2 regions of the Caballeronia sp. AZ10_KS36 genome follow, and region 1 is predicted to be linked to the other one. Evidence: predicted binding sites of a transcription regulator. Region 1 holds the regulator's gene; the other holds the start of a gene.
The links. The regulator FNR, encoded in region 1, switches genes on or off when oxygen is low (the NO sensors DNR and NnrR bind a similar motif). The targets are predictions, from matches to a motif close to TTGATNNNNATCAA.

Region 1 (16,247 bases):
GCATCGCTTCGAAGACGGCGAGTGGCGGCGTATCGAGCCCGAGGCGGCGTGCCCCGGCGACCGGCTGCTCGTGCGGGCGGGCGAAAGCGTCCCGGTGGACGGCACGCTGCTCGGCGAAGCCGCGCTCGACGAATCCGCCGTGACGGGCGAGTCGGCGGTCATGGCGCGCAGCGCGGGGCACGCGGTCAGGAGCGGCGTCATCAACGCCGGCGCGCCGTTCGAGATGATCGCCACGGCTGCGGCACGCGACAGCACGTTCGCGGGCATCGTCCGCATGGTGGAGACGGCGCAGCGGTCGCGAAGCCGCGCCGTGCGGCTCGCGGACCGCTATGCGCTGCTGTTCGTCCCGTTCACGATGATCCTGGCAGGCGGCGTCTGGTTCGCCACGAGAGACGTCGTTCGCGCGCTGGCCGTGCTGGTCGTCGCCACGCCTTGTCCGCTGATACTCGCCGTGCCGGTGGCGATCGTCTCGGGCATCTCCGCCTGCGCGAAACGCGGCGTGCTGATCAAGGACGGCGGCGCGCTGGAACGCCTCGCGAGCACACAGGTGCTCTTCTTCGACAAGACCGGAACGCTGACGAGCGGGCAGGCGAAGCTCGTGCGCATCGAGTGCAGCGAAGGTTTCGCGTCCGACTCCGTGCTGCACATGGCCGCGTCGCTTGCGCAGGCTTCGCCTCATGTCGTGGCGGAGTCGGTGACGCTTGCCGCCCGCAAGCGGGGCATGCGCCTCGCCGCGCCGACGGAAGTGGTCGAGTCGGCCGGGGCGGGCGTGAGCGGCACGGTCGACGGAAAACGCGTGGTCATAGGCTCGTTCGGCCATGCGGCGGCCGGCGCGCCCGCGGCGCCGTGGAGCGCGGCCTTTTTGCGCCGTCTCGGACGCGAAGGCGGTTCGTCGCTCTTCGTCGATATCGACGGCGTCATGGCCGGCGCGTTGTGGCTCGCGGACGATGTCCGCCTCGATACGCCGAGAGCATTGCGCTTGCTTCGGCAGGCCGGCATCGCGCGGCTCGGCATGCTGACGGGCGACCGGCGCGATGTCGCCGAAGCCATCGGCGCGAGCCTCGGCGTGACGGAGGTCTACGCGGAACAGACGCCGGCGGACAAGCTCGCGGACATTCAGGCAGCGCAGAAGGGCGCGGTCGTGGCGATGGTCGGCGACGGCATCAACGATGCCCCCGCGCTTGCCGCAGCGGACGTCGGCATTGCGATGGGCGCGCGCGGCGTGGCGGCATCGGCGGAGGCGGCCGACGTCGTGCTGCTTGCCGACCGGCTCGATCGCCTCGTGGATGCGTTGCGCATCGCGCGGTCGTCGCGCCGCATTGCCGTGCAGTGCGTGATGAGCGGCATGGGCCTGTCGGTCGCGGCGATGATCGTGGCGGCGCTCGGCCTGCTGAGGCCGCTGGAAGGCGCGGTGCTGCAGGAACTGATCGACGTCGCCGTCATAGGCAATGCGCTGCGGGCATTGCGAACGGCAACGCGGGCACGCGGCATGAAGGCGCTGCCGCCAGGCGAATCGGGCCGCTTGCGCGCGGCTCACTCGGAAATCGAACCGTTGCTCGACGAACTCAGACGCATAGCCTACCAATTGCCCGAGTTGCCCGGCGCCTCGATAAAGGCGGAACTGGAGAGGATCAACGAGCGCCTGACGCGCGAGCTTCTGCCTCACGAAGAGCGGGACGACCTGCACCTCTATCCGTATCTGGCGAAGCGCCTCGCCGGCGACGATCCGATGGCCGCACTGAGCGGCAGTCATCGCGAGATTTTTCGCCTTGTTTTCCAGTTGCGGCGACTCGCGGCCGATCTCCCGGCTGAAGACAATGACGCGCCGGCGAGGAAGGAGATACAGCGCCTCCTTTTCGCGCTCGATGAAATCGTGCGGGTTCATTGTGCGCAGGAGGACGAACTCTTCGACAGCCTCGAGGAGGACGCTTGATGCGCTGCCGCCCGCGTGCGGAACGACGACTTCATGGGCGAATGCGATGAGCAAGATCCTCGGAATAGCGGCCATCGCGCTGGCGACGGTGTTCGTCGTCGCATTGGCGGCGCTCGGCTATGTGATATGGAAAAACGCGGATTGATTTGGCGGTGAGGCGGCGAGGCGGCGTGGCAGCCGCTCTTGCGCGCAGTGCAGTGTGTTGCACCGACACCGCATATGGCCGTCCACTGAGGCAGATCAATAACACCGCGCTACATTGCGGTATGGTTATTTCGCGTGACGACGATTACAGATGGAGCGCGAGATGAGATTCCGCATGCTGTATGCGGCGTTGCTGCTGACTGTGGCCGCTTGTTCGTCCGACGCGCGCTGGAATCGTTTCAGGGAGACCGAGCCGCGACTCGCAGAAGCAAGAGAGCTGGCGTCGGTCGAATGCACGGGTCGCGAAGAATGCACGGCGCGCTGGGAGCGCACGCGGCAGTATGTGGCGCGTTATTCGGCCACGCGCATCCGTCGCGCGGACGCGGCCAGCATCGAGACAGGGCGTCCGCTCGAAGCAGGCGTCGTTTATCTTTGGGCCACGCGCACGCCGGCGGCCGGCAATGGCTTCGACGGCGACCGGGCGCGCATCAGCCTGAGGGGCATGTGCCGCGGCATGTACGGCATGGACGGCGGCCCGGGCTGGCTGTATTCGAGCTGCGCGAGCCAGATTCGCAGCATCGAGATGAACTTCAGAGCTTATGTCGTCGAACCGGGTTCGCGCTTGCCCGACGACGCAGCATGACAGCGCGCTGCTTGATGTGAGTCAACCGCGTCCGGCGCGAATCCAGGACGATGGTCTAATCGCCACGATCTGAACCATCAGAAAGGGTGTTCACCGGCGCGCCGGCACTTGCAGAGAGAGGGGAGAACAAAGCCATGGGCCTCGGATTGCAGATTGCGTATCTCGGATTCGCGGGGTCCAACGACGCGGAACGCGAGGCGGGCGTGGAACTCGTGCGGCTGGAACGGCTCGCGAAGGACATCGCCAATTGCCATCTGACGGTCGAGGCTTACCGCGATCCATCCGGACAGCGCGTTTTCGATGCGCGCCTCGATCTCATCACGCGCGAGTTCGACCTCCTGCCCGTCGCAAGCAGTACCGACGCGGACCTGAGCATCGCGATTCACCACGCGTTCGACAATGCCGTGGGCCTGCTGAAGCAACGGTTCATGTCGTCGCCGGCGCGTTGAGGACGGGTGGCGTTTCTACGTTGCGCTGAAGCCCAAGCCGGCCGATCGCGCACAGTCCTCTTCGTCGGAGAAGAGTTCGTGCTCGGGGACCGTCGTCTCGCAGTCGATGCACTGGATATGCCAATGTCCGGATAGCTTCGCGGGCGTTGCTCTGCTGCCGCGCGATGCGAGATAGTCGGCGTGGCCTTGCTGCATCGGCTCCGGTACGCTGGTCGCTTTGGGCAGGGCAGCGAGCACCAGTCCGTGCAGCAAGACGAGCGGCACGAAGGTGCCCGAATCGCGCAGCAGCGTGCCTTCGGGCGCGGATTCCCACGTTCCCCATGCCGGCAACTCGACGCGTTCGTGCGCTTCGCGCGACCAGCGGCCGCGTTCGCGGTCGATCCACAGCACTGCAAACGCCGATTGCGCGGCGTGATCGAAACCATCGAGCTTGATCGTGATACGCATGTCGCTCTCCATGGAGGACGTCTAGTGGCGCAACACCCATTGCACGAGCGTATGCGCGTCTTCCGCCGAAATCGACCCGCCGCGCTCGGGCGGCGAAGGCATCGCCATGTCGCCCCAGTGTGCGCGCCCGCCCACGCGCAACTTGTGTTCGAGCATCGCCTGCGCTTTCGGATCGTCGCGATAGCGCTCGGCGATCTGCTGGAACGAGGGCGCGAGGAAAGGCGAATCGTTGGTATGACAGAACATGCAGTGGTGCTGATCGACGAGCGCGTTGACTTCCGTCTGCGCCAGCGCGGGCGCGGCGCTCAAGAGCACGCCCGCGACGATGCCGATGAGGAGCGCATGACGGGCGCGGACGGCTCGGTCGGCGCGCGGGTCGGCGCGAGGTTCGGCGCGAGGTTCGGCGCAGTAAGTGAGCATGGCGGCGCAAGGGTTCCGGGTGAAGACACATGACGATGATGCGGCCGCACGGCACGAGCCTCTTGATCTGCATCAAGCGGCATGGCCACGGGCAAGCGAACAATCATAGGTATGTCGCGATCGAAGGGCGGCGAGCCGGCGCCGCTTGACTCATCCCGTGCGAGGCACATCACCATGAACATCACGTTTTCGCAGAGCGCGCCCATCTATGCAGGCGATGAACCCGCTCTCACCTTCTATGCCTATGTCGACGGCGCGCGTATCCCCTGCACCATCTCGGCAGAGGCGCTGGAAGATCATTTCGGCGCGGCTTCGTCGCGGGAAGAAGACTTGCGGCACGCGTTCGAACTGGGCCGCGTCGCGATAGAAGGCGCCGCCGAGCAATTGCTGACCAGCGTGGGACGAATGCCGGTCATGCTGCGCAGCGGCTATTTTCGTTTCGACGACGGCGGCGCGGCGCGGGTACAGCGGCATCGAGCACGGCGACTGCCGGACGATGCACCCGCCGCCCACACAGGAAGCGTCTATCAACGAAGCGATACGCACGGAGCCGAATGATGCGTGCAATGCTCTACGACGGCGCCGCCCCGCAACTGCGCGCCGCCGACATCGACGATCCTGTCGCCGGTCCGGGGCAACTGCTCGTGGATGTCGTCGCGTGCGGCGTGTGCCGGACGGACTTGCATGTCGTGGACGGCGAACTGGCGCATCCGAAACGGCCGGTCGTTCCGGGGCACGAAGTCGTCGGCCGCGTTGCCGCGATCGGCGCGGGCGTGGACGGCTTCGTCGTGGGCGACCGCGTGGGCGTGCCGTGGCTCGGCCACACGTGCGGCCACTGCGCCTATTGCGCGACGCGCCGCGAGAATCTGTGCGACAGCCCCGGCTTCACCGGCTATACGCTGGATGGGGGCTACGCGGAGCGAATGGTCGCGGATAGCCGGTTCTGCCTGCATCTGCCGTCGCGCTACGGCGACGTCGAAGCCGCGCCGCTCCTGTGCGCGGGACTCATCGGCTACCGGACGCTCAAGATGGCGGGCGATGCGAGGCGCATCGGCATCTACGGCTTCGGCGCGGCGGCGCATATCGTCGCGCAGATCGCCCGGCACGAGGGCCGCACCGTCTATGCGTTCACGCGCGCGCAAGACAGCGCCGCTCAAGCCCTTGCGCTGCAACTGGGCGCGGCGTGGGCCGGAAGCAGCGACGAGCGGCCGCCCGAAGAACTCGACGCCGCGCTCGTCTTCGCGCCATCCGGCGCGCTCGTGCCTGCGGCGCTCGCGGCGCTGGCGAAGGGCGGCGTCGTCGTGTGCGGCGGCATCCATATGAGCGACATTCCCGCGTTCCCGTATGCGCTGTTGTGGGGCGAGCGGCGCATCGTGTCGGTGGCGAACCTGACGCGCGCCGATGGTCAGGAATTCATGCAGCGCGCGGCGTCCATCCCGCTCCATCTGCAAACGACCGTCTATCCGCTCGCCGACGCGAACCGCGCGCTTTCCGATCTTCGCGAAGGACGCATGGTCGGCGCCGCGGTGCTGCGCATCGCGGCGTGAGTGCATTCGTTCACACGCTTTCCAGCTCCGCCTGATCGAGAATGCGCACGTCCTTGCCGCGCGCATCGACCACGCCGGCTTTCTGGAGCTTCGAGAACATGCGGCTCACGGTTTCCAGCTTGAGCCCGAGATAACTGCCGATCTCTTCGCGCGTCATGCGCAACACGAACTGCGCCGGCGAATAACCGCGCGCCTTCATGCGCGTCGAGATGTTCAGCAGAAAAGCGGCGACGCGCTGTTCGGCCGTCATCGTGCCGAGCAACATCATCAGGCTCGATTCGCGCACGATCTCGCTGCTCATCAGCCGGTGCACGTGATGCTGGATCGCCTTAACTTCGCGGCAAAGCACCTCGAGCAGATCGAACGGAATGATGCACACGACGCTGTCTTCGAGCGCGATCGCATCGCAGTTGTGGTGGTCCGAGCTGACGCCGTCGAGCCCGAGCGCGTCGCCAGCGAGGTAGAAGCCCGTGAGCTGCTCTTGTCCTTCGCGGTGCAGCACCACGGTCTTGAAGCAGCCGCTGCGCACCGCATAGAGGCTCTGGAACGCGTCGCCGCAACGGTAGAGGGTCTCGCCGCGCCGCACGGTGCGCGTCGAGCAGATGATGGCATCGAGCCGCGCGGATTCATCCGGCGTGAGCCCGCTCGGCATGCAGACGCGCTGCATCGAGCAGGTCGAACAGCGTACGGACTTGTGCTTGATGTCGCAGTCGGCGCGATCGGCGCTATTGGCGGAACGGGTGGAATCGGTTGAATGGGCGATCTGAAACACGCGGCGCGATGCCGGTGCCGATGCGGGTGACGTAGCCGTTCTGCCATCGCTTACCGGAAACATGATGCCTCCTGTCGAACTCGATTCGCGCACGCGTGCCAGCTTCGATCGCAAGGCCCGACAGCCTCGATGCGCAACGGTTGGTTGATGCATCGAATTATTTACCGCGCCATCTCAAAAATATATCGGCGCGCGTGGAAAGTTCGGTAGGCGTTTCCGAAGCGGTGTAGGGAAATCCTGACAAGCCTGCGCTCAAACGTCGCGGCCGGCGTCGCTATGGCCGCTGTTGTCGCTGCCGTCGCTGTCGTCGGTATCGTCGTCCAGGAGCTTGTGCCGCACGGCATAACGCACGAGTGCGGCCTCGTGCGGCAGGTGCATCTTTTCGAGGATGCGCGCTTTATACGTGCTGACCGTCTTCGCGCTCACGTACAGCGCGTCGCCGATCTCGTTGATGGATTCGCCCGCGCACAGCCGCCGGAACACGTCGAACTCGCGGTCGGACAGGCGCTGATGCGGAAGCGCGTCGGCGGGTTCGGCGAGGCTTTGCGCCATGCGCTCGGCCATGGCGAGGCTGACATATGCGCCGCCCGCCGCGACCTTCGCGAGCGCCGCAACCAGTTCCGCGCTCGCGCTTTCCTTGGTCAGATAGCCCGACGCCCCGGCCTTGAACGCACGCGCCGCGTATTGCTGTTCGGCGTGCATCGTGAGGACGAGAATGCGCAGCGCGGGGCGTTCTTCCTTGATCTGCTTCAACAGGTCCAGCCCGTGACGGCCGGGCATCGACAGGTCGAGCACGAGCACGTTGGCGTCGGTCGCGCGCGCAAGCTGGAGCGTGCTCGCGCCATCGCTCGCCTCGCCCGCGACTTCGAATCCGTGCGCGTTGTCGAGGATATGGCGCAGGCCTTCCCGCACCATCGCATGGTCGTCCGCAATCAGCACCTTGATCGTCATGGTTGCGATTCCTGTTCGCTCACGGCAGCAAGCGGCAGCCGGACGGTCAGCGCGAAGCCGTCGTCCGGGTTCGATTCGATCAGTACCGTGCCGCCCAGCGCGTTCGCGCGCTCGCGCACGCCGAGCAGGCCGAACGACTTGCCGTTCGCGCCGGGCAACGCGGGCGCGCCGACGCCGTCGTCCTCGACACGCAGCACGCAATGGGCGTCGTGCGCGCCGAGCGTGAGCTTCACGCGGCTTGCGCGCGCATGCAGCGCGACGTTGTCGAGCGCCTCCTCAATGATACGGAAAACGGCGGTCGCTGCGTTCGTATTGAAGGCGATCTCGCCCGTGCCGAACTCGCATTCCACGTCGATGCCCTGCCGTTGCGTGAAGTCGTCGACGAGCCAGTCGATGGCGGCGGCGAGTCCCAGATCGTCGAGCATGACGGGCCGCTGATGAGCGGCGATGCGCCGCAACGAAGCGATGTTGCCGTCGATCGCCCGGCGCATGCGCGCGAGCTGGCCGGCCACGTCGTCGCGCGGCGCGGCGCTGGCGTTGAGCCGCGCTTCGAGCGCGGCGACGTCCATCTTCAGCGCGCTCAGTGTTTGTCCGACATCGTCGTGCAATTCGCGCGCAATGCGCGTCCTTTCCTTTTCGCGCTCGTGCTGAAGATTGGCCGACAGCGCGCGCAGTTCCTCGCGCGAACGTTGCAGTTCCGCCTCGGCCTCAACGCGCTGGGTCACGTCGCGCAGAATGACCGTGAAGAGCTTGCCGTCGATATCGTCGATCTGGGAGATGGATGCCTCGACGGGAAACTCCTCGCCGTCCGCCCGCAGGCCGTACAGCACGCGCTGCGCGCCCATCTGACGGTCGGACACGCCCGTCTGTCCGAAACGCCGGACCTGTTCCTCGTGGGCCGTGCGGTATCGCTCGGGGATGAAGCGCGACAGCGACGCGCCGATGGCCTCGCTCGCCGGGCAGCGGAACACGCGCTCGGCCATTGGATTGAAGAGCACGATGCGCTGCTGCGCATCGACGGTGATGATGGCTTCGGTCGTCGCGCGAATGATGCCGTCGAGCCGCGCCTGGGGCAGTGTGGCCGACGCGGGCGCGACGCCGTGCATGCGGCGTCGCATGAGGAAGACGAGGTAGACGAGGCAGGCGAGCAGCACGGCGCTCGCCAGTCCGCTCGCGATGAGCAATACCGCGACGCGCGGCGTAAGCGCGGAAGCGTTCAGCGTGCTTCGAACGAGGGCCCACCATGCCGCAAAGAGTATCGCGCCGGCGAGCACGGCGGTCGCGAACCCGGCGCGCGGCGCGACGACCCGGCCTGCCGAAGCGGCCGATGCCGTGACGGAATCCGGGCCATCGTTGTTGGTCATATCGGCCTGATGCGAAAGTCCGCGCGGTCGCGCTATTTCAGCCTGACCGGGCGGTTCCAGTAAGCGCGTGGTGAATGCATTATCGCCGATCCCTTGCCGACGCACGCGCAGGCTTTCGCCGTCTCAATCGCTGGCGGCGGCCGCCTCGCGTCTCGCGAGTTCCTCGGCATCGCGCCCGGGCACGAGCATCACGGGCCAGCGCGAGAGCCGAACGAAGCGTTCCGCCACGCTGCCGAGCACGAGGCGCCGCCAGCCGCGACGGCCGTGCGTGCCCATCACCACGAGATCGGCGCCGAAATCTTCCGCGCAGTGACAGATGCGCTGGGCGATGTCGTCGCCCGTCAACTGCACTTCGCCGATGAACGGCGTCCCCTTTACGCCTTCGCGGTCCATGCGCTTCGCGGCCTCGGACGTCAGGCGCCGGCCTTCTTCCATCATGGCCTCGCGCATGTCGGGATAAAACATGGCGGCCGCGTCATAGGCGACCGGCTGCAAGTCCACGACGAATAGCGGCCGCAGTTCGGCGTGATTGTCCCGCGCGATCTTCAAGGCTTCGTCGAACGCGTGCGCGGACGTGGGACTGCCGTCGATGGGTGCAAGAATGCGGGTGTACATGGCGGCCTCGTGGCGTCGAAATGACGATTCGTTCCTTGCGCCGACTCTACCGGTCGCGGCTCACCGGCCCTTGATGCAGATCAAGCCGGCGCAAGGCCGCTTTCGGGACGCCATACCCTTGACCTGGCGCAAACGCGCCCAAAAGCGCGGCGCATAGAGTGAAAAGCGTCCAAGGGAGAACGAACATGACGCTCAAAGCAAGAGTGGAAGCCGCGCAGTGGGTCGTCACCTGCCAGACTGAGGAGACGCCGCGAGGCTTCATGTGCTCGATCGGCCTCGAACATCCGAACGTGGAGGGCGGGCGTTTCGCTCACCGCTTCAAACACGCATCGACGTACGTCAGCGAGAGCGATGCGATGCTCGCCGGACTGCGAGAAGGGTTGATGTGGATCGGGCTCAAGACGTCGAAGACGATTGCGGTGTAGGTGCGGCGGCGCTTGGCGAAAGCCGTCCTTGCGTGGCACCGGTCACGATCACGCGCACGAAAGCGCCCGATACCGGCATGGCGGCGCTTCCGTCCAAACGAGCGCGGCCGCCTCGGCACTTTCACGATCCGGCACGGCAAGCGCACGACCCGGCCGCGAGGCAAGCACGCAGTGTCGAGCGGGAAACGCACGACCTTCAGTGCGAACGACGCGAGCCTTCCGGCTGATCCGGTTCGATGGCCTTCAGCGCATTGCTCGCGGCATCCCGATCCCCCTTGCGATTGATTCGCGCATTCGCGAGTTCTTCCTTGTAGCGTGCCTTCGCCTCGGCGTGCGCGGCGCGCCGCTCGCGCGCGGCGGCCTGTTTTCTTGCGCGGTATTCGGCATCGGCTTGCGCGGCGGCATTGCGCTTCACGACCAGCGGGTCCGGATTCACAGGCGCGACGATGCGTTGTTCGCTCATGCTGCCGGGCGCTTCGGGCTGCGCTGCGGCCGCAACCGCGCACGCGGCGAATGCGCTCACGACCCAAAGCGTGCCTGTGCGGAAAGTCATCGCCGTCTCCATGGAATAACGCGTCTAACGGGTATGCCGTGACTGTGCCCGCGGTCATCCCAGGCGAGTTGATGCAGGTCAACACGCCGGAGTTGACCCACATCAAGCGGCGTTTTCGCGTTGCCATTACCGTGAACGCACTCTATCGGACGGACGAAGCGGCGAAGCCATGAAGCGAATCGCGCTCGCGGCACTGGCTGGACTCATGGCATGGGTCGTGGCGGGATGCACGATGGCGCCCGTCAACCCGAATCCGCATGCCGACGATCCCTTGGTGCCGGCCGCTGTGGATCTGCCGCGCTACATGGGCCGCTGGTACGTCATCGCTAGCATGCCGATGCTGAACGAGCGGGACTATGTCGGCAGTTACGCGGTCTGGACCCTGCGCGCCGACGGGCACATCGAAGACGTCGTCGTGGGCCGCAAGCATGGCTTCGATCAGCCGGAAATCCGCAGCGCGTTCATGGCCACGCCTGAACGCGGGGCGCGAAATTCGGTCTGGAAGGTTCGCCCGCTGTGGCCTTTCGAAGTGGTGGTGCTGACCGTTTATGTCGACCCCGACTACGAGTACACCGTGCGCGCGACGCCGGACAAGGATTCCGGCTGGATTCTTTCCCGGCATCCGCACGTGAGCGAGGACGTCTACCGTTCCTTGCTGACGAAACTCGACGCAATGGGTTTCGACACGACGCGCTTCAGGCGAGTCCCGCAGTTTCCCGGCCAGATCGGCCAACCGGGCTTCTACGCTCCGCGCTAGCCGGCACGCCGGGCGCTCACGTCGGCGTAGGCCTTTCCCTACATGACTACCCGCACGCCGACAGCACATTCCGCCGCCCCTGATGGGGTTCTCCTGCCGCATCGACGATACTGGAATCGCACCGGGTGCGCACGCAACGCCGGCGCCGTCGGGAAAGGAGAGTCATCATGGCCAGCCAGCGTTTTCTGTCCAGACAGGACATCTTCGACAGGGCAGTGGATCATCTCTTCGCTCAGCGCAGCGCGGCGTTGCTGCCACGCGGCGGCGCGGCCTATCGCGGCGGGTGCGGCGGCTGTCCGATCGGGAGCTTCATTCGTCCGGCGGACTACGCGAGCGTGATGGAGGGCGTGCCCGTGCGCTTTCTCGATCCGCGCGTCGAAGGCCGGCCTCCGTACATGGACCTCGGCGTGCGCGCGCTGCGCCGGGCGTTGCTGCGCGCCCATATCGACGTCGACGATGCGTGTACCGTCGCGCTGCTGAGTTGCCTGCAGAACGTGCACGATGTGTTCGGCGTGTGGGAGTGGGCGGACAGGCTCGCATCCATCGCGCGACAGTTCGGCCTGACGTGCGCGGTGCTCGAACGGGCCGCTTGATGTGAATCAAGGGCGGCGGCCCGCCGCGTGCGACGCTGGGCGTCCGTCCCTACGACACCCCGGCACGCGATGAAGATTCCCGACCTCCCGCATTCGCTCGGCTTGCTCAGACACCCGGCGCAAGGGCCGCACGGAGCATCGGGCGCGGCGGGCAATGCCGCCTCATCGGCGCGGCTGAGGGCGCTATCGCAGCTCGATGCGAACGCAGCGATCGCCGAGCTATCGAGCGCGGCGGCCGGCCTCGAAGCAGACGAAGCCGAAAGAAGACTGCGCAGATACGGGCGCAACGACGTCGCGCACGTCGAGCGGCAAAACCTCGTCGGCGAGTTGCTGAGCCGGTCAGTCAACCCGCTCAACGCGCTGCTTTTGTCGCTGGCTGCGGTGTCGTTCTACCTCGGCGAACAGCGCGCTGCCGCGATGATCGTCACGATGGTCGTGCTGAGCGTCGGGCTCGGCTTCGTGCAGGAGCACCGCTCCGGCAAGGCGGCGGACGCACTGCGGCGCATGGTGCGCACGACTGCCACGGTGCGCCGAGGCGGCGCTCGCGAGCACCTCGAAGTGCCGATGGAAGAAGTCGTGCCGGGCGACATCGTGCTGCTTTCCGCCGGGGACATGGTGCCTGCCGACGTGAGACTCGTTTCCGCGAAGGATCTCTTCCTCAACCAGTCGTCGCTGACCGGCGAAGCCATGCCGGTCGAGAAATTCGCGCATGCCGTCGACGACAGCCCCGACAGCGCCTTCGACCTCCAAAACATCTGTTTCGCGGGCACGTCGGTGTTGAGCGGCGTCGGCTGCGGCGTGGTTGCGTTGACGGGGCCGCGCACGACCTTTGGCCACGTCGCGGGAATGATGGCCGCGCGGCGCGCGCCGACGAGCTTCGACCGGGGCATCACGCGTTTCACATGGATGATGATCGCGCTGATTGCGGTGATGGTTCCGCTCGTGTTCGTCATCAACGGGCTGACGAAAGGCGACTGGTTCGAGGCCCTGCTCTTCGCGGTCGCGGTCGCGGTCGGGCTGACACCCGAGATGCTGCCGATGATCGTGACGGTCAACCTGGCAAAGGGCGCAATCGAGATGGCGAAGAAGCGCGTCATCGTCAAGCGTCTCGATTCCATCCAGAATTTCGGCGCTATGGACGTGCTCTGCACCGACAAGACCGGCACGCTGACGCAGGACCGCATCATTCTGAAGCGTCATCTGGATGTGCGCGGCGACGAGTCCACGCGCGTGCTCGAATATGCGTATCTGAACAGCCTGCATCAGTCGGGCCTGAAGAATCTGCTCGACGTTGCGGTGCTTTCGCACGTGGAGATGGAAGAGCGCATCGGCACTGCAGGCGCGTACCACAAGATCGATGAAGTCCCGTTCGATTTCGAGCGGCGGCGCATGTCGGTGGTGTTGTCGGATGAAACGGGCCAGCGTCTGCTCATCTGCAAAGGCGCGGTGGAGGAGGTGTTCTCCGTCTGCACCCGCTATGCGACCGATGAAGGCGAGGGTCCGCTCGATGCCACGCACTTCGCCGATGCCAAGCGAACGACAGCGCGACTGAATGCCGACGGCTTCCGCGTGGTGGCGGTCGCGTGCAAGACCTTGCCGCAAGAGTCGCGGGCGTACACGGCGGCAGACGAGCGCGACCTGACGCTCGCGGGCTACATCGCGTTTCTCGACCCGCCCAAGGAAACCTGCGCCCCCGCGCTGGCCGCGCTTGCCGCAAGCGGCGTTCGCGTCAAGATCCTCACGGGCGACAACGATATCGTCACGCGCAAGGTCTGCCACGAAGTGGGGCTGTCGGTCGGTCGCATCGTGATCGGCAAGGAGCTGGAGTCGATGGCGCCTGAACGGCTGGAGGACGTGGCCGAAAGCGCGAGTGTCTTCGCGAAGGTATCACCCGCGCAGAAGGCCGCGATCATCGAAGCGCTGCGGCGGCGCGGCCATGTCGTCGGCTTTCTGGGCGACGGCATCAACGACGGTCCCGCTCTGCACGCGGCGGACGTGGGCGTGTCGGTGGACAGCGCCGTCGATATCGCGAAGGAATCCGCCGATATCATCCTGCTCGAGAAGAGCCTCGGCGTGCTCAACGAAGGCGTGCTCGAAGGCAGAAAGGTATTCGGCAACATCACGAAGTACATCAAGATGGGCGCGAGTTCCAACTTCGGCAACATGTTCAGCGTGCTCGGTGCAAGCGTGATTCTGCCGTTTCTGCCCATGGCGCCGATTCAGGTGCTGACCAACAATCTGCTATACGACTTCTCGCAAACGGCCATTCCAACAGACAAAGTCGACGACGAGTTCCTCGCAATGCCGCGGCGCTGGGACATCGGCGCGATATTCAGGTTCGTGCTGCTGATGGGCCCGGTCAGTTCCGTGTTCGACTACGTCACTTACTTCACGATGCTGCGCTTCTTTCACGCAGGGAATAACCCGGCGCTCTTTCAGACGGGCTGGTTCGTGGAGTCGTTGCTGAGTCAGACGCTCATCATTCATATCATACGGACGTCTAAGGTTCCGTTCGTGCAAAGCCGCGCGAGCGTTGCGCTAATCGCAACGAGTCTCGCGATTGCCGCAATCGGCGTGGCCCTGCCTCATACGTCGTTGGGTACGTTGCTCGGCTTCGTGCCGCTGCCGGACGCGTACTGGCCCGCGCTTTTCGCGGTTCTCGCGGCCTATGCGTTGCTGGCCCAGTGCGTGAAAAGCACATTCGTAAGAAGGTTCGGCTTGAGTTGACACGCGGTGCGATTCATCGCCGCCGCTTCAGCCGAGTCCGTTCAGCGGAAGATCGACGCTGATGCGAAAGCCCTCGCCCGGGCTGCTTTGAAACGCGATGACGCCGCCGAGTTGCCGCACGCGCTCGCCCATGCCGAGCAAACCGAAGGCGTTGGCAGCGCGCGGCCCGGCGAGATTCGCCCCGCGGCCGTCGTCCTGAATCGTCAACGTGTAGCGGTCTTTCGCGCACCGTATCGCAATGCGCACCTTGCTCGCGTCGGCATGCCGAACCACGTTGGTCAACGCTTCCTGCACCAGACGAAAGACGGACATGGACGCGTCCGGTCCGAAGCCGACTTCGTCGCCCGAGATGTCGAGCGTGACGGCAAGACCATAGCGGCGGCGGAAGTCGCTGACGAGCCATTCGATGGCAGCGAAGAGACCGAGGTCGTCGAGCACCGGCGGGCGCAGACCGGCTGCGATGCGCCGCACGGAAGCAATGACGGTGTCGATCTGGGCCTGTATGCCCTGCGTGTCGCGAAGCGAATGGCGGGCGAATCCCGCGCCGACGCGCTCGGCATCGAGCGCCGCGATCTGCATTTTGAGCGACGCGAGTTGTTGGCCGAGATCGTCGTGCAGTTCTCGCGCAATGGATGTCCGCTCATCTTCGAGCGCAGCCTGAACGTGCGCGGAGAGATCGCGCGCATGCTGAAGCTCGGCGAGCCGCAAGCGGTCCGTCATGTCGCGCGTGACTTTCGCGAAGCCGATCAACTCGCCTTTCGCGTCGCGCAATGCGGTGACGACGACGTTGGCCCAGAAGCGCGATCCGTCTTTGCGAACGCGCCAGCCTTCGTCTTCGACGCGTCCGGCTCGCGCTGCGGTGTCCAGTTCCTTTTGCGGCTTGCGCGCGGCGATATCCTCGGGCGGGTAGAAGGCGGAAAAGTGACGGCCTATGATTTCGTGCGCCTCATAGCCCTTGATGCGACGTGCGCCGTTGTTCCAGGTGCCCACGTTGCCCTGCGCGTCGAGCAGGAAGATTGCGTAATCTTCGACGGACTCCACCAGAAGGCGAAAGTGCGCGTCCGGCGTGAAAGCAGAAGTGACCGCTCCGTCGCCCGGCGGCGCGCGGTCCGCTGGCGGGGACGAATCGCAAGAGCTGCGCATCTGGGTTCTCCGGTGGCAGGCTGCTTGATTTACCGGTTCCCAGTTTAGACCGAGGCAATTTGTTCGTCACGTCCTCGTGCGGAGGTTCCCTTCACGACGAGACGACATCGGACAGCGCGCGCCGCGGCGTATGCGCACAGCGCGGACCGCGACCGATGCGCAGCAGCAGTTGCGGCAGCGCGCTCATGCCGGCCTCCTTGCGCACGGCGTCGCGCAGAGACTCTGTTTCAATCGGCTGATTCAGATACGACGCCGTCAGCCCGAACGACACCGCGGTGAGCAGCACGCGCTCCAGCGCCTGCCCCGAGGCGAGCCACGCGGATGGGTCGTCCTGCCCGGTGCCGATGCAAAGGAACATCGGCGAATGCGCGGCGAGCTGACGATGCACGGCCGCCGCGCCGCTGCCGAGATCGAACGTTCGGATCGCCGACGCGGTGATCGGCGTCGCGAAGTCCAGCAGCGCGCTGACGCCCGCCGAATAGCGAGGCATGCCGTCGCCGCGCCGGCTCGAATGAATCCAGCTTGCGAGTTCGCGCCGGAAGCGAGGATCGCGAAATTGCAGATGGTCGGCTTGCCCGACCAGTTCCGCGATGCGCTCGCGTGCCGGCGCCGATGCGATGGCGGCCGCATCGACGCCTTCGTCGAGCGCGGCCTGCACGAGCGCGTCTTGCGTGTCCGCCGGAATCGGGCTTGCGTCGAACGCCTCGCGGGTCGTCACGCGCCGCGTCATGGTGTCGAACAGCGCGGCCAGCGCGCCGTCGTGC
Region 2 (16,247 bases), on a different contig from region 1:
CGGTGATCTTCGGCATGATGGGCGTGATCAATCTCGCGCACGGCGAGTTCATCATGTGCGGCGCGTATGTGACGATCATCGCGGCCAAGCGCGGGTTGCCGCTTCCGCTCGCTATGCTGCTCGGCGCGCTCGCGGCGGCGCTCGCGGGCGTCGTGATCGAACGGCTCGTCATTCGTCATCTGTACGACCGCTTGTTCGATTCCGTCGTGGCGACGTGGGCCATCAGCCTCATCGTGCAACAGACCATGCTGCTCGTCGCCGGTCCTTCGATAGAAGGCATCGGCACGCCGTTCGGCTCGTTCTCGCTCGGCGACTATTCGTTTTCGACATATCGCGCGCTGTTGCCGGGCATTGCGCTCGCCATCCTGCTCGGGCTGTATGTGCTGTTCTTCAAGACGAACTACGGCGTCTGCGCTCGCGCCACGATTCAGAACGCCAACATCGCGCAATGTCTCGGCCTGCGCACGGACCGGCTCTACACGCTGACGTTCGCGCTCGGCGCGGGGCTCGCCGGGCTGACCGGCGCGCTGTATGCGCCGACCATGACCGCAGTGCCGACGATGGGCAGCAACTTCATCGTGCAGGCCTTCGTGTCGGTGGTGGTCGGCGGCGCAAACGTGATCGCCGGGACGACGCCCGCTGCCGCCGTGCTCGCCGTCATCCAGACCGCACTCACGGCCTCGTATGGTCAGTTGTTCGGCCAGATCGGCTTGCTGGTGACGGTCATCGTCGTGATCCGGCTGATGCCGCAAGGTCTCGGCAACCTCTTTTCCCGCGCGCGCTAGGAGGCAAACGTGAAGCAAACGAAAGAGCCTTCGCGGCTGTTCCCGGCCCGCGCCACGCGCGCGGTCCAGTACGTGCCATGGCTCGTAGGGCTCGCGCTGCCGCTCGTCGTGGACGCCACCACGAGCGGCAATCTCGCGTACTGCCTGTTGTGGGCGTTCGGCGCGGTCGGCCTCGCCGCGATGTGGGGCTATGGCGGCATCCTGTCGTTCGGGCAGACGGCATTTTTCGGCTTGGCGGGCTACAGCTACGGCATCTTCACGCTGAACTACGGCGATGCCTGGTTCGATTCGTGGCTGGGTCTCATCGCGGGACTGGCCGTGAGCGTCGTCGTGGCGGCGCTGATCGGCTACATGATCTTCTACGGCCGTATCAAGGGCGTGTTCATCGGTATCGTCACGTTGTCGGTGACGCTCGTGCTCGAAACGTTCATGTCGCAGACGGCCGGCCCGCAGTGGGCGATCGGCGAAGCGCGTCTGAACGGCTACAACGGCATGGGCGGCATGCCGCCGCTCACGATCCCGTGGCCTGGCGGTCCGCTGACGCTGGAAAACGCGAGCTTCTACTACCTCGTGCTGATCCTGTTGATCGTGGTCTATGCCGCAATGCGCAGGCTGCTCGACGGCACGTTCGGGCTCACGCTCATCGCCATTCGCGAGAACCCGCAGCGCGCCGAGATGCTCGGCGTCGACATCCGCCGGCATCAGCTTCTGGTATTCGTGCTCGGGTGTACGCTCGGCGGCTTGTCGGGCGCGCTGTACACGGTCTGGGGCTCGTACATCACGCCTTCGACGATGGGCCTCACGTCCGCCGCCATGCCCGTCATCTGGGTGGCGACGTCGGGCAGGAAGAGCATCGGCGGAACCGTTCTCGGGACCGCGCTGCTGGTGTGGCTTTCGCAGAATCTCGCGGTGTACGGCAGCCAGTACGCGCTCATCCTGCTCGGCGCGATTCTACTGATCGTCGTGCTGGCCGCGCCGGAAGGTCTGCTGCCGTTCGTGACACGGCATCTGCGGCGTCTGAGCCGCCGCCCGGGTCAGGATGCGCGTCTAGGCGGCGCATGTCTCAAACGTGAGGAGGGCAAGTCATGACCACGCTCCTGGAAACGCGCGGACTCAAGAAGCACTTCGGCGGCGCGCATGTCATCAACGGCATCGACTTCAGTATCGATGCAGGCGAGATCCGCTGCGTGATCGGCCCCAACGGCGCGGGCAAGAGCACGTTCTTCAAGCTCATCACCGGCGAGCACCGGCCGTCCGAGGGCAGCGTGATGTTTCTCGGCCAGGACATGAGTCATGTGCTGCCGCACGAACGCATTCGCATGGGCATGAGCATCAAGTTCCAGATTCCCGGCGTGTTCCCGGATCTGAGCGTGCGCCAGCATCTGCAGTTGTCGCTGCATCGCGCAAAGGACGACCGGCCCGAAAGCCTCGATGAACTGTTGCAGCGCTTCATGCTGGAAGACGAGGAGCGTGTGCTCGCCCGCAATCTGTCGCACGGCAAGAAGCAATGGCTCGAAATCGCCATGGCGGTCTCGCTGCGTCCGAAGCTGCTCTTTCTCGATGAACCCGTGGCGGGCATGTCCGTCGAGGAAACGCATGCGACCGGCGAACTCATCAAGCGTCTTTCGGCGGCCGGTCTCACGATGATGGTCGTCGAACACGACATGACCTTCGTCAAGCAGATCGCGTCGCGGGTGACGGTGCTCCACGGAGGAAGCCTGCTCGCCGATGGTCCGCTCGACGAGATCCTCGCCCGCGATGATGTCGCGGAAGTCTATCTGGGGAAGAAGAAATGAGTGCGTTGCTCCAGGTGTCGGGTGTGGAAGCGGGATACGGCGGCGGCCGCGTGCTCAACGGCGTGTCGTTCGGCGTCGGGCGGGGCGAAGTGCTCGCGCTGATCGGCCGCAACGGCGTCGGCAAGACGACGCTGATGCGCGCGTTGATCGGCCTGATCGGCCTCGATGGCGGAAGCATCGAACTGGATGGAGAAGCCATCGGCCACGAGAAGCCGTATGTCCGCGCGCAGCGGGGCATGGGCTATGTGCCGCAGGGCCGCGAGATCTTCGGCGCGTTGACGGTTGCGGAGAACCTGCAGGTCGGCGCGCAGGCGAATCGCGCGCAGGCGGCGCAGATGAAGGACAAGGTCGTCGGCTACTTTCCGATTCTGAAGAAGCGGTATCAGCAGAAAGCGGGAACCATGAGCGGCGGCGAACAGCAGCAGCTTGCCATCGCGCGTGCGCTCATCAGTTCGCCGAAGGTCGTGTTGCTCGATGAGCCGTCCGAAGGCATCCAGCCATCCATTGTCGATCTGATCGGCGAAACGCTTCAGCAAATCGCGCATGAAACAGGGATCGGCGTGGTGCTGGTCGAGCAGGACATGGGAATGGTCGAACGCATCGCGACGCGCTGCTGCGTGATGGACAAGGGCCGTATCGTCGAGACGCTGAGCCCGGCGCAGCTCGCGGACGAACAACTGATTCGCCAGTATCTGGCACTGTGACGGAGACGAAACATGAAATGGCTTGAAGACTCGATCATGATGAAGCGTGGCGTCGGCGCGGATCGTGAACCGGTGGAGCACCATCTGACCGAGGAGATGCAAAAGACCTATCACTACACCATCGGGCCGTACTCGCAGCCGGTGTTGCATGTGAAGCCGGGCGATCGCGTCGTGGTCGAAACGCGCGATGCGTTCGAAGGCAAGATCAAAGAGGAGACCGACAAGCCGTCCGAAGTGCTGCAGGTGCCGTTCCTCAATCCGCAGAACGGCCCGATCATGATCGAGGGCGCGGAGAAGGGCGATGTGGTCGCCGTGTACATCGAAAAGATGGCGCCGCGCGGTGACGATCCGCATGGCTTCTGCTGCATTATTCCCAACTTCGGCGGACTGACGGGCACGGACTACACCGCGCTTCTGAACGAGCCGCTGCCGGAAGTGGTGCGCAAGATCAGGATCGACGAAGAAAACGTGTACTGGAGCAAGCGCAATACGCTGCCGTACAAGCCGCATATCGGCACGCTGAGTCTTTCGCCGGAGATCGACTCCATCAATTCGCTCACGCCCGACAACCACGGCGGCAACATGGACGTGCCCGACATGGGACCGGGCAGCATCACGTACTTGCCGGTGCGCTCGCCGGGCGGGCGGCTCTTCATCGGCGATGCGCACGCTTGTCAGGGCGACGGCGAAGTCTGCGGCACGGCGGTCGAATATCAGAGCACGACGACCGTGCGCGTCGATCTCATCAAGAAGTGGCAGATCGACTGGCCGCGGCTCGAAAACGAAGACGCGCTCATGAGCATCGGCAGCGCGCGGCCGCTGGAAGACGCGACGCGCATTGCCTATCGCGAACTGGTGCTGTGGATGGCCGCGGAATACGGCTTCGACAAGTGGGACGCGTACATGATGCTCAGTCAGGTCGGCAAGGTTCGACTGGGCAATTTTGTCGATCCAAAATACACGGTTGGCGCGATGGTCGCCAAGCACTACCTCAAGTAACGCTTCGGTCAGACGAAACCAAGGCAGTCGGCATCACGCGCGGGGCGTCCGTTCCGCGCGCATTCTAGAGTGCGTCACGAAATGGCTTTGTCCGATCCCATCCGAGTGGGCCTGCTGTGCTCGACGAGCGGCTCGACCGCCTTGCTCGAACAGTCTCAATGGCGCGGTGCGCGCCTCGCCGTCGAGGAAATCAATGCGCGCGGCGGCATTGGCGGGCGCGAGCTCGTCGCGATTCACTACGACCCCGCGTCCGATCCGGCCGTGTTCCGCGAGCTCGCCGAGCGGCTGATCGTGAAGGACGGCGTCAACACGATCTTCGGCGGTTACACGTCGACGAGCCGCAAGGCGATGCTGCCCGTCGTCGAGAAGCACAACCGGCTTCTCATCTACGCGCAGATGTACGAGGGCTTCGAGTATTCGGACAACATCATCTACAGCGGCGCGTCGCCTAATCAGAACGGCGTGCAACTGGCGGACTTCATGACGGAGACCTTCGGCGCGCGCGTGTACTTCGTCGGTTCCAGCTACGTCTATCCGTACGAATGCAACCGCACCATGCAGGAACTGCTGCTTCAGCATCCCGAAGGCGCGATCCTCGGCGAACGGTATCTGTCGCTCGACGCCACGCGCGAGCAGTTCGAGCAAGTGGTCGCGGACATCCGGCGCAAGTCTCCGGACTGGATTTTTAGCACGGTCATCGGCGCGACGGTGCCGTATCTTTACGACGCCTACGCGCACGCGGACTTCGATCCGTCGCGCATGCCCATCGGCAGCCTGAATACGTCGGAGACCGAAATACACGCGATGCAGCCCGGCATCGCGGCAGGACACATCACGGCAGCGCCTTATTTTCAGAGCGTCGATACGGAAGAGAATCACCGCGCCGTGGCGCATCATCAGTCGCGCTACGGTTCGGACACCCCGACCGACATGAACTGGGAGGCTGCGTACTATCAAATGCACATGTTCGCCGAAGCCTACGCACGGTCGGGTTCCGACGAGATCGGCGTCATCATGCCGCATCTTCTCGGATCGGAATACGCGGCGCCGCAGGGCCGGGTGCGTATCGATCCCGTGAATCATCACATGGCGCTCTATCCGCGCATCGGCCGCGCGAACGCCGATGGCCAGTTCACCATTCTGCGCGAGTCGAAGTTCGCCGTCGGCCCCGACCCGTACATGACGCGCCAGAAGCTCGGGGACTGGGTCACGAAGCTGAGCACGCGAGAGTACTGACGTGAGCGCGCGAACAGACAGAGGTCAGCGAAGCCTCACGGGTTCGATTCTCGAGCGCAATGCTCGCGTTGTCGTTTTTCATCCGGACGACGACGACGGACTGACGCTCACGAATCATCTGCGGCGCATGGGCTTTCAGGTCGAGCGATGCTGGCCGCCCACCGACACGCTGCCCGAGAAGACCGATCTCGTGTTTCGGGCGTTGCTGCCCGAAGAGCGCGCGCCGAAGGGCGAGTGGTGCGGGCCGGATGCGCCGCCCGTCATCTGCGTGGTGGCATACGAGAACCCGACGTTCATCGATCAGGCGATCAAGATGGGATCGGACGGCATCGTCACCACGCCGATTCGCGCCTCCGGCCTGCTGTCTACCGTGGTGATGGCGCTCTATCACGCGAAGCGCGCGCGTCAACATACGCAACGCATTGCGAGGCTCGAACAGAAACTGCTCGACAGCCGGCACTTGCAGGAAGCCAAGAGCATCTTGATGACCATGCATCGCGTGAGCGAGCGCGAGGCTTACGACATGCTGCGCGCCCAGGCAATGGAAAAGCGCGTGACCATCGACGACATCTGTCATTCGGTCATTCAGGCGGGCGAAGTGTTGCAGATCGCGCGCGGGCTGGATTCGGAGGACGGGCGCGACAGGGATTGAACGCGTCGCGCCGCCCATTCATCGACACATTTAGGAGCGGCGAACATGGACCTGCAACTGAAGGGCTTGAAAGCGATCGTGACCGGCGGCACCAAGGGCATCGGTCTCGCGATTGCGCGGACGCTGGCTGCCGAGGGCGCCGATGTGGCCATCTGCGCGCGCGACGAAGCGAGCGTCGCGGCGACGGCGAGCGCGCTATCCGAACTGAGCGGCGCGCGGGCGTCGGGTGCCGCCGTCGATGTCTCCGATGGCGCCGCGCTGAAGGCGTGGGTCGAACGTGTCGGCGCGGAGTGGGGCGGGCTGGATATCGTCGTGGCCAACGTGAGCGCGCTTGCCATCGGCAACGACCTCGAATCGTGGCGCAAGGAGTTCGAAACCGATCTGCTCGGCACGGTCAATCTCGTCGATGCCGCCATGCCTTATCTCACCGGGAGCAAGGCGGCGTCGATCGTCGCCATATCGAGCGTGTCGGCACGCGAGATCGACTTCGCGGCCGGACCTTATGGCGTCTTCAAGGCCGCAATCGTGCACTACATGCAGGGGCTCGCGAATCAACTCGCCTCGAAGGGCATTCGCGCGAACACGGTCTCGCCGGGCAATGTGTACTTCGAAGGCGGCGTGTGGGACTGGATCGAGCATAACGATCCGGCGCTGTTCGAACGGGCGCTGGCGTTGAATCCGACCGGCCGTATGGCGCGGCCGCAGGAGATCGCCAATGCAGTGGCGTTCGTCGCCAGTCCGGCAGCGAGCTTCGTGAGCGGCGCGAACATCGTCGTCGACGGCGCGCTTACACGCGGCGTCCAGCTCTGAGGAATCAATCAACTCAACGGGAGCATCGAATGGAAAAACGCAGCGCAATCGACGTGGATCTCGCGACCCTCACGGTCGATGCCGTGCAGGACGGATTCAGCACCGGCCGGTTCACCGCGGAAGAACTGGCGCGCGCCTGCTTCGACTGGATCGAACGTCATAACGACAGGTATAACGCGCTGATCTTCCTGAATCCCGCCGCGATCGACGATGCGCGCAGGATCGACGAGCGGCGCGCCGCCGGCGAAGCATTGGGGCCGCTCGCGGGCGTGCCGGTCGTCATCAAGGACCCGATGGACATGGTCGGCTTTCCGACCACGGCGGGATGGTCGAAGCTGTACAGCAAGACGGGCGGCATCGACCTGATGCCCGAGCGCGACGCGCCGGTTGTCGCGCGCATGCGCCGCGCGGGCGCGGTTCTGCTCGGCAAGACGAACGTTCCTATTCTAAGTCACACCGGATCGCATGCGAACGATAGCTGGGCGGGTCCGACGATCAATGTCGCGATGCCCGACCGCGTGCCGGGCGGCAGCAGCGCGGGAACGGCGGCGGCGGTGGCCTCGGGCATGGCGGTGCTCGGACTCGCCGAGGAGACCGGCGGGTCCATCCAGAACCCCGCATCGGCGCAGGACCTCGTCGGCATCAAGCCGACCATTGGGCTCGTGCCGAACGCGGGCGTGATGCCGCTGTCGGGCAATCGCGACGTGGTCGGGCCGATCGCGCGCAACGTGAAAGATGCGGCGCTGTGTCTCGACGTGATCGCCGGTTACACGAGCGAAGACCCGAAGACGCTCGCTGGCGTCGGCCGGCAACCGGAAGGCGGCTATGCGTCGGCGCTCGACCCTGATGCGCTGAAGGGCAAGCGCATCGGTCTCTATGGTCCCGGCTGGCGCGACCAGCCGCTTTCCGACGAGGCCGCGGCGCTGTACGAGCGCGTGAAGGGCGAGCTGGCATCGCTCGGCGCGACGCTGATCGACGATCCTTTCCAAGGGTCCGGCTTTGCCGAACTGCGCAGGACGACTCCGCCGCTGCGCAATTTCGACGCGCGCGGTCTCGAATCCATCCCCTACGACGTCGAGAAGTATCTGGAGCGTCTCGGCAAGCACGCGTCGATCAAGAGCTTCGCGGAATTCGCGGAGGCCACGAAAGACGAAGACGCTTTCGCACCGAACGGCGTGTTGAACTTCATGCACAGCCTGGCGGATTTCGAGGCCGCGCTGGCGAATCCGTCGCTGCCGCCGGAGATGCCCGAATTCATCGAACTGAAGGCGCGTTATCTGCGCATCTTCGAGCGCGTGTTCGACGAGCAGCGACTCGATGCCCTCGTCTTTCCGCAGATGAGGTGCGAGCTTCCGCCGTTGCACGGAAAGGACACCATTCAGGAGACGACGGTGGGAGAGATCAACATTGCGGGCTTGCCGGGCATCGCGGTGCCTGCGGGTTACTACGCGTCCGGCTCGCCGTTCGGGCTTATTTTCGTGGGTCGCCAGTGGGACGAAGCGGCGCTGCTGGGCCTCGCCTACGCCTATGAGCACGGCGCGGGCAGGCGGAAGACCCCAGTGCTTGGCTGAAGCGCCTTTCGCGCTGCAGCGGCATTGCGGCGGGGGCTCGGCTGCGTGCTGTCGGCGTGCGCGTATGACATCGTCGACACGGATTTGCGCCCCCACACACCAATCACCCCGGATTCGACCCGCAATGCCACGCCGGCATCCTGTCCCGCGCTTCGCTTGACGTGAGTCAAAGGCCGCACGATTCAGCCGCGCATACTGACCGCTCATTCGGCGCCTCGTCGCACGAGTCGCCTCACACCGTCCAGGGGAGTGGTTCATGAGCAGGTCGATGAAAGCTGCAGTCGTTCACGCGTTCGGCGAACCTTTGCGCATCGAAGAAGTGCCGGTTCCGACGCCGGGCCGCAATGAGATACTCGTGAAGATCGCCGCGTCCGGTGTCTGTCATACGGATATCCACGCAGCCGACGGCGACTGGCCCGTGAAGCCCGCGCTGCCGTTCATTCCGGGTCATGAAGGCGTCGGTTACGTGGCCGCCGCCGGGGCGGACGTTACGCACGTGAAGGAAGGCGACCGCGTCGGCGTGCCGTGGCTTTATACAGCGTGCGGTTATTGCGAGCATTGCCTCTCCGGCTGGGAAACGCTTTGCCATGCGCAGAAGAACACGGGCTACTCGGTCAACGGCGGCTATGCGGAATACGTGCTCGCCGATCCCAACTATGTCGGCCATCTGCCGAAGCAAGTCGCCTTCGATCACATCGCGCCGATCCTGTGCGCGGGCGTGACCGTCTACAAGGGGATTCGCGTGACGGACACGCGGCCCGGACAATGGCTCGCCATTTCCGGCATCGGCGGGCTCGGGCATGTGGCGGTGCAATACGCCATCGCGATGGGACTGCATGTGGTCGCGGTGGATGTCGAACCGGGCAAGCTCGCTCTGGCGCGCGATCTCGGGGCGAAGCTGGCAATCGATGCATCCGTCGATGATCCCGCCGCCGTCATCCAGAAGGAGATCGGCGGGGTGCATGGCGTGCTGGTCACGGCCGTGTCGCGCGGCGCGTTCGCGCAGGCGCTCGGCATGGTGCGCCGGGGCGGCACGGTCTCGCTGAACGGCCTGCCGCCGGGCGACTTTCCGCTGCCCATCTTCTCGACTGTGCTGAACGGCATCACGGTGCGCGGCTCTATCGTCGGCACGCGGCGCGACCTTCAGGAAGCACTCGACTTCGCCGCCGAAGGCAAGGTGCGCGCGCACATTCGTCGTGACCGGCTGGAGAACATCAATTCCGTCATCGCCGATCTGAAAAGCGGGAAGGTGGACGGCCGCGTCGTGCTCACGCTGGAGTGAATGCCGCGAACTGCGCGTGTCCACGAACGGCACGCGCATATGCGACGCGCGGGGAAAGGCCGTGAAGTCTGCGTCTCTTCACATGTCCTTTCGACGATATGCAAGGCGAGGAGGCGATGATGAACAATGCTCCCGTGGCAGATGTAGCCTGCCGCATCCGGACGGCAGCGAGTGACGTTGCCGGCTCTTCCCTGCTGCATGACGTCGTCAGGAATCTGATCTGCCGGCAAGCGCGCTATCCCGACATTGCCACCGCGCAAGACTGGTATATGGCGCTTGCCTACAGCGTCAGGGACCGGATGCTGGCGCGCTGGGCCGCGTCGACGAAGATCTACGCCGCGAGAGACGTGAAGATCGCCTGTTACCTGTCGGCGGAATTCCTTATCGGTCCGCAGCTCGGTAACAACCTGCTGAGTCTGGGCATGCAGGACGAAGCGCGAGAAGCGATGACTTCGCTCGGCCAGAACCTCGATGCGCTGCTCTCCATCGAGGAGGAGCCTGGGCTCGGCAACGGTGGACTAGGGCGGCTGGCCGCGTGTTACATGGATTCCCTTTCGACGCTGGAGGTACCGGCGCTCGGGTACGGCATCCGCTATGAATTCGGCATTTTCGATCAGGAGATACGGGGAGGCTGGCAAGTCGAGGTCACCGACAAGTGGCTACAGAACGGCAACCCATGGGAGATCGTGCGACCGGACGTGTGTCACTACGTCGGCTTCGGCGGATACACCACGCAGCGGACCGACGAGCAGGGCCGTCTGCGCGTCACCTGGATACCGGCGCGGCAGGTGAAAGGCGTTGCGTGCGATTTCCCGGTGCAAGGCTATCGCGTGGGCACCTGCAATCTGCTGCGCTTGTGGAAGAGCGAGGCCGTGGAGTCATTCGATTTCGAAGACTTCAACGCGGGCCAGTATTATGAGGCGGTGCAGGAAAAGGTCTTGTCCGAAACCATATCGAAGGTGCTGTATCCGAACGACGAGCCCGAAATAGGTAAGCGCCTTCGGCTCGCCCAGCAGTACTTCTTCGTGTCCTGTTCGCTGCAGAACATGCTGTGGCTCATGGAATACAAGGGCACGTCCATCGAGCATTTCCCCGATCTGTTCGCCGCACAACTCAACGATACGCACCCGTCCATCGCGGTAGCCGAGTTGATGCGTCTGCTGCTGGACGTGCACGGGCTCGCGTGGGATACGGCGTGGGACATCACACAGCGCACGTTCGCCTATACGAACCATACCTTGTTGCCCGAAGCACTGGAAACGTGGGGCTTACCGCTTTTTCAGAGCATGCTGCCGCGTGCGCTCGAAATCATCTATGAAATAAATAGCCGCTTCCTGAGCGATGTGCGCCGCGCCTTTCCGGGCGACGAAGCGCGCGTTGTGCGGATGTCGCTGATCGACGAAACCGGCGAGAAGAAAGTGCGCATGGCGCATCTCGCCACGGTCGGCAGCCATGCGGTCAACGGCGTCGCCGCGCTGCATTCAGAGCTGTTGAAACAGACCGTGATGCGCGATTTCGCCGACATGTTCCCGGAGCGTTTCCTCAATGTGACCAACGGCGTGACACCCCGCCGGTTTCTGCTGCTGAGCAACCCGGGTCTCGCGCGTCTTCTGGATACGACCATCGGCGACGGATGGACCACGGATCTGTCGAGACTTCGCGCACTCGCGGCGCTCGCCGACGATGGCGAATTCCATGGCGCATGGCGTTCGATAAGGCGCACCAATAAAGCGGCGCTTGCCGACCGCATCCGGAACGTGACATGCATCGTGGTCGATCCCGACGCGCTCTTCGACATACAGGTCAAGCGGATACACGAATACAAGCGCCAGCATCTGAATGCGCTCTACATCATCAGCTTGTACCGCCGGTTATGCGCGAACCCGGATCTTGCTTGCGCGCCGCGCTGCTTCATTTTCGGAGGCAAGGCCGCGCCGGGCTACGCAATGGCCAAACTCATTATCCGGTTGATTACGGGCATTGCGGAAGTGGTGAACAACGATGCCGCCATCAGGGACCGGTTGAAAGTGGTGTTTTATCCCGACTTCAACGTGAAGAACGGCCAGTGGATTTATCCGGCAGCCGACCTGTCGGAGCAGATATCCACGGCGGGGAAAGAAGCGTCGGGCACCGGCAACATGAAGTTCATGATGAACGGAGCGGTAACGATCGGCACGCTCGACGGGGCCAACGTGGAGATTCGCGAAGAGGCGGGCGCGGACAACTTCTTCCTTTTCGGACTGACCGCCCAGCAGGTCGAGGAAACAAAGCGCGCGGGTTATCGTCCTGCGGAATACGTGGATTCGAACGACGAGTTGCGCGACGCGCTGGACCAGATCGCGCAAGGGCGCTTCTCGGGCGGGGACACTAACGTGTTTCGGCCGCTAATCGACAACCTCATGCACTCCGATCCTTTCCTCGTGCTGGCCGACTTCGCGGATTACGCTGCTTGCCAGGAGCGCGTGAGCGACGCATGGCGCGACGTCAGGCAATGGACGCGCATGTCGATCATGAACACGGCGCAGTCGGGCAAGTTCTCATCGGACCGGGCGATTCGCGAATACTGCGAGCGCATCTGGAATACTGCGGCAGTGAGAGTCGACCTTGCTCAAGGCTAACATCGAAAGCGCACGCCGCTACCGCGTGCAGCCGGGTTCGCGTTTTCCCGTCGGCGCGACCGTCTCGCCGGGCGGCGTCAACTTCTGCGTGTTCTGCCGCCACGCGACGGGCATGGAGCTGCGTCTTTACGCATCGACGGACAGCGTCGAGCCGTTTCAGATCATCCCGCTCGTCCGCGAGGAAAACAGAACGTTCTACTTCTGGCATGTCTTCGTCGAAGACCTTCCCGTTCACTGTTGCTATACGTGGCGTGCCCACGGTCCGCACGGCATGCCGCAGATGGACGACGAAGCCGCCAGCCGCAAGGAACTGCTCGATCCGAACGCGCGCGCGGTGAGCGAGCGCTTCTGGGACCGGCAACAGGCGAGCGAAGCGCAAGGACCGTCTAACGCATGCATCAGAGCCATCGTCACGGAGCCGCTGGAGACGACCTACGACAGTGACGTTCGCACGCTCGACGACGCCATCATCTACGAGTTGCACGTAGCCGGCTTTACGCGGCATCGGTCGAGCAATGTCCGCAATCCCGGCACCTTCGCTGCGCTGATCGAGAAAATCCCCTATTTGAAGGAGCTTGGTGTCACCCACGTCGAGCTGCTTCCCGTGATGGCCTTCGACGAGCAGGACGTCCCGCGCACGGCGGCTGCGAGAGGACTCACCAACTATTGGGGTTACAGCACGCATGGCTTCCATAGTCCGCACTCGGGCTACTGCGTGGAACCGGCTCGGGCGCCGCAGGAATTTCGCGCGCTCATCGACGCCATGCACGCGGCGGGCATTCGCGTATTGCTGGACGTGGTGTTCAATCACACGGCGGAGGCGGGCGTAACGGGGCCGGTGATCAACTTCAAGGTGCTCGCCAACGAGATCTTCTATCACGTCGATCCCGCCGATGCCGGGCGTTACCGCGATTACACGGGCTGCGGCAACACGATCAATTGCAATCACCCGCTGGTATCCGCCTTCATCTTGCGATGCCTCGAGTACTGGGTGCGCGACCTCGGCGTGGATGGTTTCCGGTTCGATCTCGCGAGCGTCTTCACGCGCGGCGAGGGCGGCGCGCTGCTGAGCAACCCGCCGTTGCCTTGGGCGATCGAATCGTCGGAGGTGCTCTCGCGTGTGCCTTTGATCGCCGAAGCGTGGGACGCCGGGGGGCTCTATCACGTCGGCGCTTTTCCCGGCATGGCATGGGCGGAGTGGAACGGACGCTACCGTGACGTGATACGACGCTTCGTGCGCGGCGATCCGGGCCTCGTCGGGCAAGTATGCACATGCATGGCGGGAAGCGCGGATCTCTATGAAGCGGATGGGCGGCTGCCTGCCAGTAGCATCAACTTCGTGACGTGTCACGACGGCTTCACCCTGCTCGACCTGGTGAGCTATGACACCAAGCACAACGAGGCGAACGGCGAGGACAACCGCGACGGCACGAACGACAACTTGTCGTGGAATTGCGGCGTAGAAGGCGAGACGCAAGATCGCTCGATCATGCGTCTGCGTCTCTCGCAGGCGCGCAACTTCATGGCGATCCTGCTTTTGAGTCAGGGCGTACCCATGATTCTCGCAGGCGACGAAAGCCTGCGTACCCAGCGCGGCAACAACAACGCGTTCTGCCAGGACAACGAGCTTTCATGGATGGACTGGCGCATGTCGAGCGACGCGCTCGCCATGTCGCGCTTCGTTCGGGAAATGATTGCGCTGCGCAAACGTCACGCGAGCCTGCGCCGTCGTCGCTTCCTGACCGGCCGGCCCGCGAAGGGCTGCTCTGAACCGGACGTCGCCTGGCACGGCGAGCGGCTCGGCGAGCCGCCGTGGCATGACCCTGGTGCGCGCCTCGTCGCGTTCACGCTCGCGGGTCAATCAGCGGAAGAAGCCATGCTGCATATCGTGCTGAACATGAATGACGATGCGCGTATCGTCGCGCTTCCTGGCCTTGGCAGCGGAAGCTGGCACCGCATTGTCGATACGTGGGCCGAATCACCGCTCGACATTGTCCCGGACAAGGAATTAGCGCGGACAGAGCGTGACACGTGCCGCGTAGAACCTCGCAGTGTGGTCGTCCTTGAATCGGGCGCAGATTGAGATTGCCCTGGTTCTTGAGGAACCGCTGGATTGCTTGCCTCGATTGCTTGCCTCGAGTCGGGCGCGCACGGCCGTTCAGCTTCGCGTGGCCTTGCCCTTGCGAATGCATGGAATCCGCGAAGCCGGCCTCACGCGCCCGGCGTTTCGGAACTCGGAGCCGGCGGGGTGGGGCGTGCCGATCTTCTCGCCTGCAACTGGCGCGCGCGACCCGCGTCTGCGGAAGATACTTGCCCAGTCGGCTGACCCGTCAGGTCCACTCTCGGCGCACCTTCGACAAGGCTGCTCCAGTACCGGTTCCCACGGCACCAGACTTTGATTGCGTCCTTCAGCTCTTGTTCGGAGAGAGAAAGGTCCGCTCTTTCAGCGAGAAGATCCTTGAGGATGCCTACCTTTAGCGGCACCTTGGGCGCGGGGTTCTTCGGAAAGGCGTTCGGAAAACGCTTCTGCAGCTTCCCGATGGTGTGCACGACGTCGTCGACCGGCGCACCGGCGGTCTTGCGTGGCGCACGGTCCTCGCGCGTAGCCTGCTTCTTGGGCGGCTTCTGCGTGCGGGTACTTTTTGCCTGTTGCGCGAGCTGCTGTTTCAAAGCGGCGAGTTGTTCAAAGCCCATGTGCGTATACCTGAGATATAAGGGCCGATTCTAACAGTCGCTGGAGACACCTGCGTTTTCGTTGCCGCGCACGGTTTTCTCCGCCCGGCAATTGTCGTTGTAATTTCTTCGATCGTTGCAGCGCTCAATTCGCCGCCGATTCTTCAATTCAATGGCGCGCGGGCCGAGTTCTCGGCACCCAACTAAGCGCCTTCGCCTGGCTGACCGCAGCCAGTGCTTCAGGTATGACGATTGCAACTATAGGTTGTCTCCTCCGCGTCCTTCCCCTCTCTCTCGGACGTGGATCTCGGCCCGCCCGTCCCCCCGCGCGGGCCTTTTTTCGTCGCGATCTTGGCCGAATGGAACGATAGAGCGCTTTTGCACCCGACAATCTACGCGAGCGCGGCGGCACCGGCTTTCGCGACGCACGAGTCTTCGGCCGGCTTCATCCCGGAAACGCCGATTGCGCCGACGACATGACCTTGCGATAACAGGGGAACGCCGCCCTCCAAAGCTGTCACGATAGGGGCGGTCGTGAAGGCGGTGCGTCCGCCGTTGACCATGTTTTCGTACGCCTTGGATTCACGGCGGCCCAAGGCTGCAGTACGCGCCTTGCCTATCGAAATCTCGGCGCCAATCGGTGCGCAACCGTCGAGACGCAACAGGCCGAGCAAGTGTCCGCCGTCGTCGACCACTGCGATGGCGACAGGCCAGTTTTGCTTGTCTGCCTCGGCCCGCGCAGCGGAGAGAACGGTGGTCACGTCGTCGATGGACATCACGGGTTTCGTCTGCATTTAATTATCTCGTCGTGGAAAGGTTCGATACCGCTTCGTCGAGCATACCTCTTACCCGGCGGCATGTTGAGTCGGGGTTCATGGAAACAGACGGGCGCAGCGTCGTGAACGAGAGGCGCCGAACTCATGCGCGGCGCCGCATCGTACGTTGGTCAACGCTTACCCTGCGACTCGCCGCGAAGCGGTTATCGCGCGACCTGTTCCCAGAAGGGCGAGCACGGCGCCGAAGATAAGCGCACCCGATACGCAGTAGATGCCGGCGTTCGTGCTATGCGTGATGTCCTTCAGCCAGCCGATGATCGACGCGCTCGCAAAGCCGGCCAGATT

Region 2: a site for FNR is predicted at 8,710-8,723, ahead of adhP (alcohol dehydrogenase AdhP). Genes of this name have one in related genera too.

The regions. Positions count from the first base shown of each region.
Region 1 is NZ_JALQDQ010000036.1:69,733-85,979, forward strand. Features, by position in the region: gene NCR35_RS22225 (heavy metal translocating P-type ATPase) at 1-1,933, shown strand, start outside; gene NCR35_RS22230 (hypothetical protein) at 2,241-2,720, shown strand; gene NCR35_RS22235 (hypothetical protein) at 2,855-3,169, shown strand; gene NCR35_RS22240 (DUF3564 family protein) at 3,185-3,616, opposite strand; gene NCR35_RS22245 (c-type cytochrome) at 3,638-4,036, opposite strand; gene NCR35_RS30100 (DUF1488 family protein) at 4,118-4,594, shown strand; gene NCR35_RS22255 (zinc-dependent alcohol dehydrogenase family protein) at 4,594-5,583, shown strand; gene fnr (fumarate/nitrate reduction transcriptional regulator Fnr) at 5,594-6,418, opposite strand; gene NCR35_RS22265 (response regulator) at 6,608-7,306, opposite strand; gene NCR35_RS22270 (PAS domain-containing sensor histidine kinase) at 7,303-8,670, opposite strand; gene NCR35_RS22275 (universal stress protein) at 8,794-9,285, opposite strand; gene NCR35_RS22280 (hypothetical protein) at 9,471-9,710, shown strand; gene NCR35_RS22285 (hypothetical protein) at 9,907-10,263, opposite strand; gene NCR35_RS22290 (lipocalin family protein) at 10,433-11,020, shown strand; gene NCR35_RS22295 (hypothetical protein) at 11,188-11,613, shown strand; gene mgtA (magnesium-translocating P-type ATPase) at 11,683-14,340, shown strand; gene NCR35_RS22305 (PAS domain-containing sensor histidine kinase) at 14,368-15,483, opposite strand; gene NCR35_RS22310 (Acg family FMN-binding oxidoreductase) at 15,575-16,247, opposite strand, start outside.
Region 2 is NZ_JALQDQ010000040.1:266,963-283,209, reverse strand. Features, by position in the region: gene NCR35_RS26745 (ABC transporter permease subunit) at 1-785, shown strand, start outside; gene NCR35_RS26740 (ABC transporter permease subunit) at 795-1,874, shown strand; gene NCR35_RS26735 (ABC transporter ATP-binding protein) at 1,871-2,581, shown strand; gene NCR35_RS26730 (ABC transporter ATP-binding protein) at 2,578-3,285, shown strand; gene NCR35_RS26725 (acetamidase/formamidase family protein) at 3,298-4,284, shown strand; gene NCR35_RS26720 (transporter substrate-binding domain-containing protein) at 4,366-5,520, shown strand; gene NCR35_RS26715 (ANTAR domain-containing response regulator) at 5,522-6,172, shown strand; gene NCR35_RS26710 (SDR family NAD(P)-dependent oxidoreductase) at 6,218-6,982, shown strand; gene NCR35_RS26705 (amidase) at 7,012-8,553, shown strand; gene adhP (alcohol dehydrogenase AdhP) at 8,810-9,835, shown strand; gene NCR35_RS26695 (glycogen/starch/alpha-glucan phosphorylase) at 9,955-12,453, shown strand; gene NCR35_RS26690 (glycogen debranching protein) at 12,440-14,536, shown strand; gene NCR35_RS26685 (ProQ/FinO family protein) at 14,665-15,147, opposite strand; gene NCR35_RS26680 (heme-binding protein) at 15,519-15,920, opposite strand; gene NCR35_RS26675 (MFS transporter) at 16,080-16,247, opposite strand, start outside.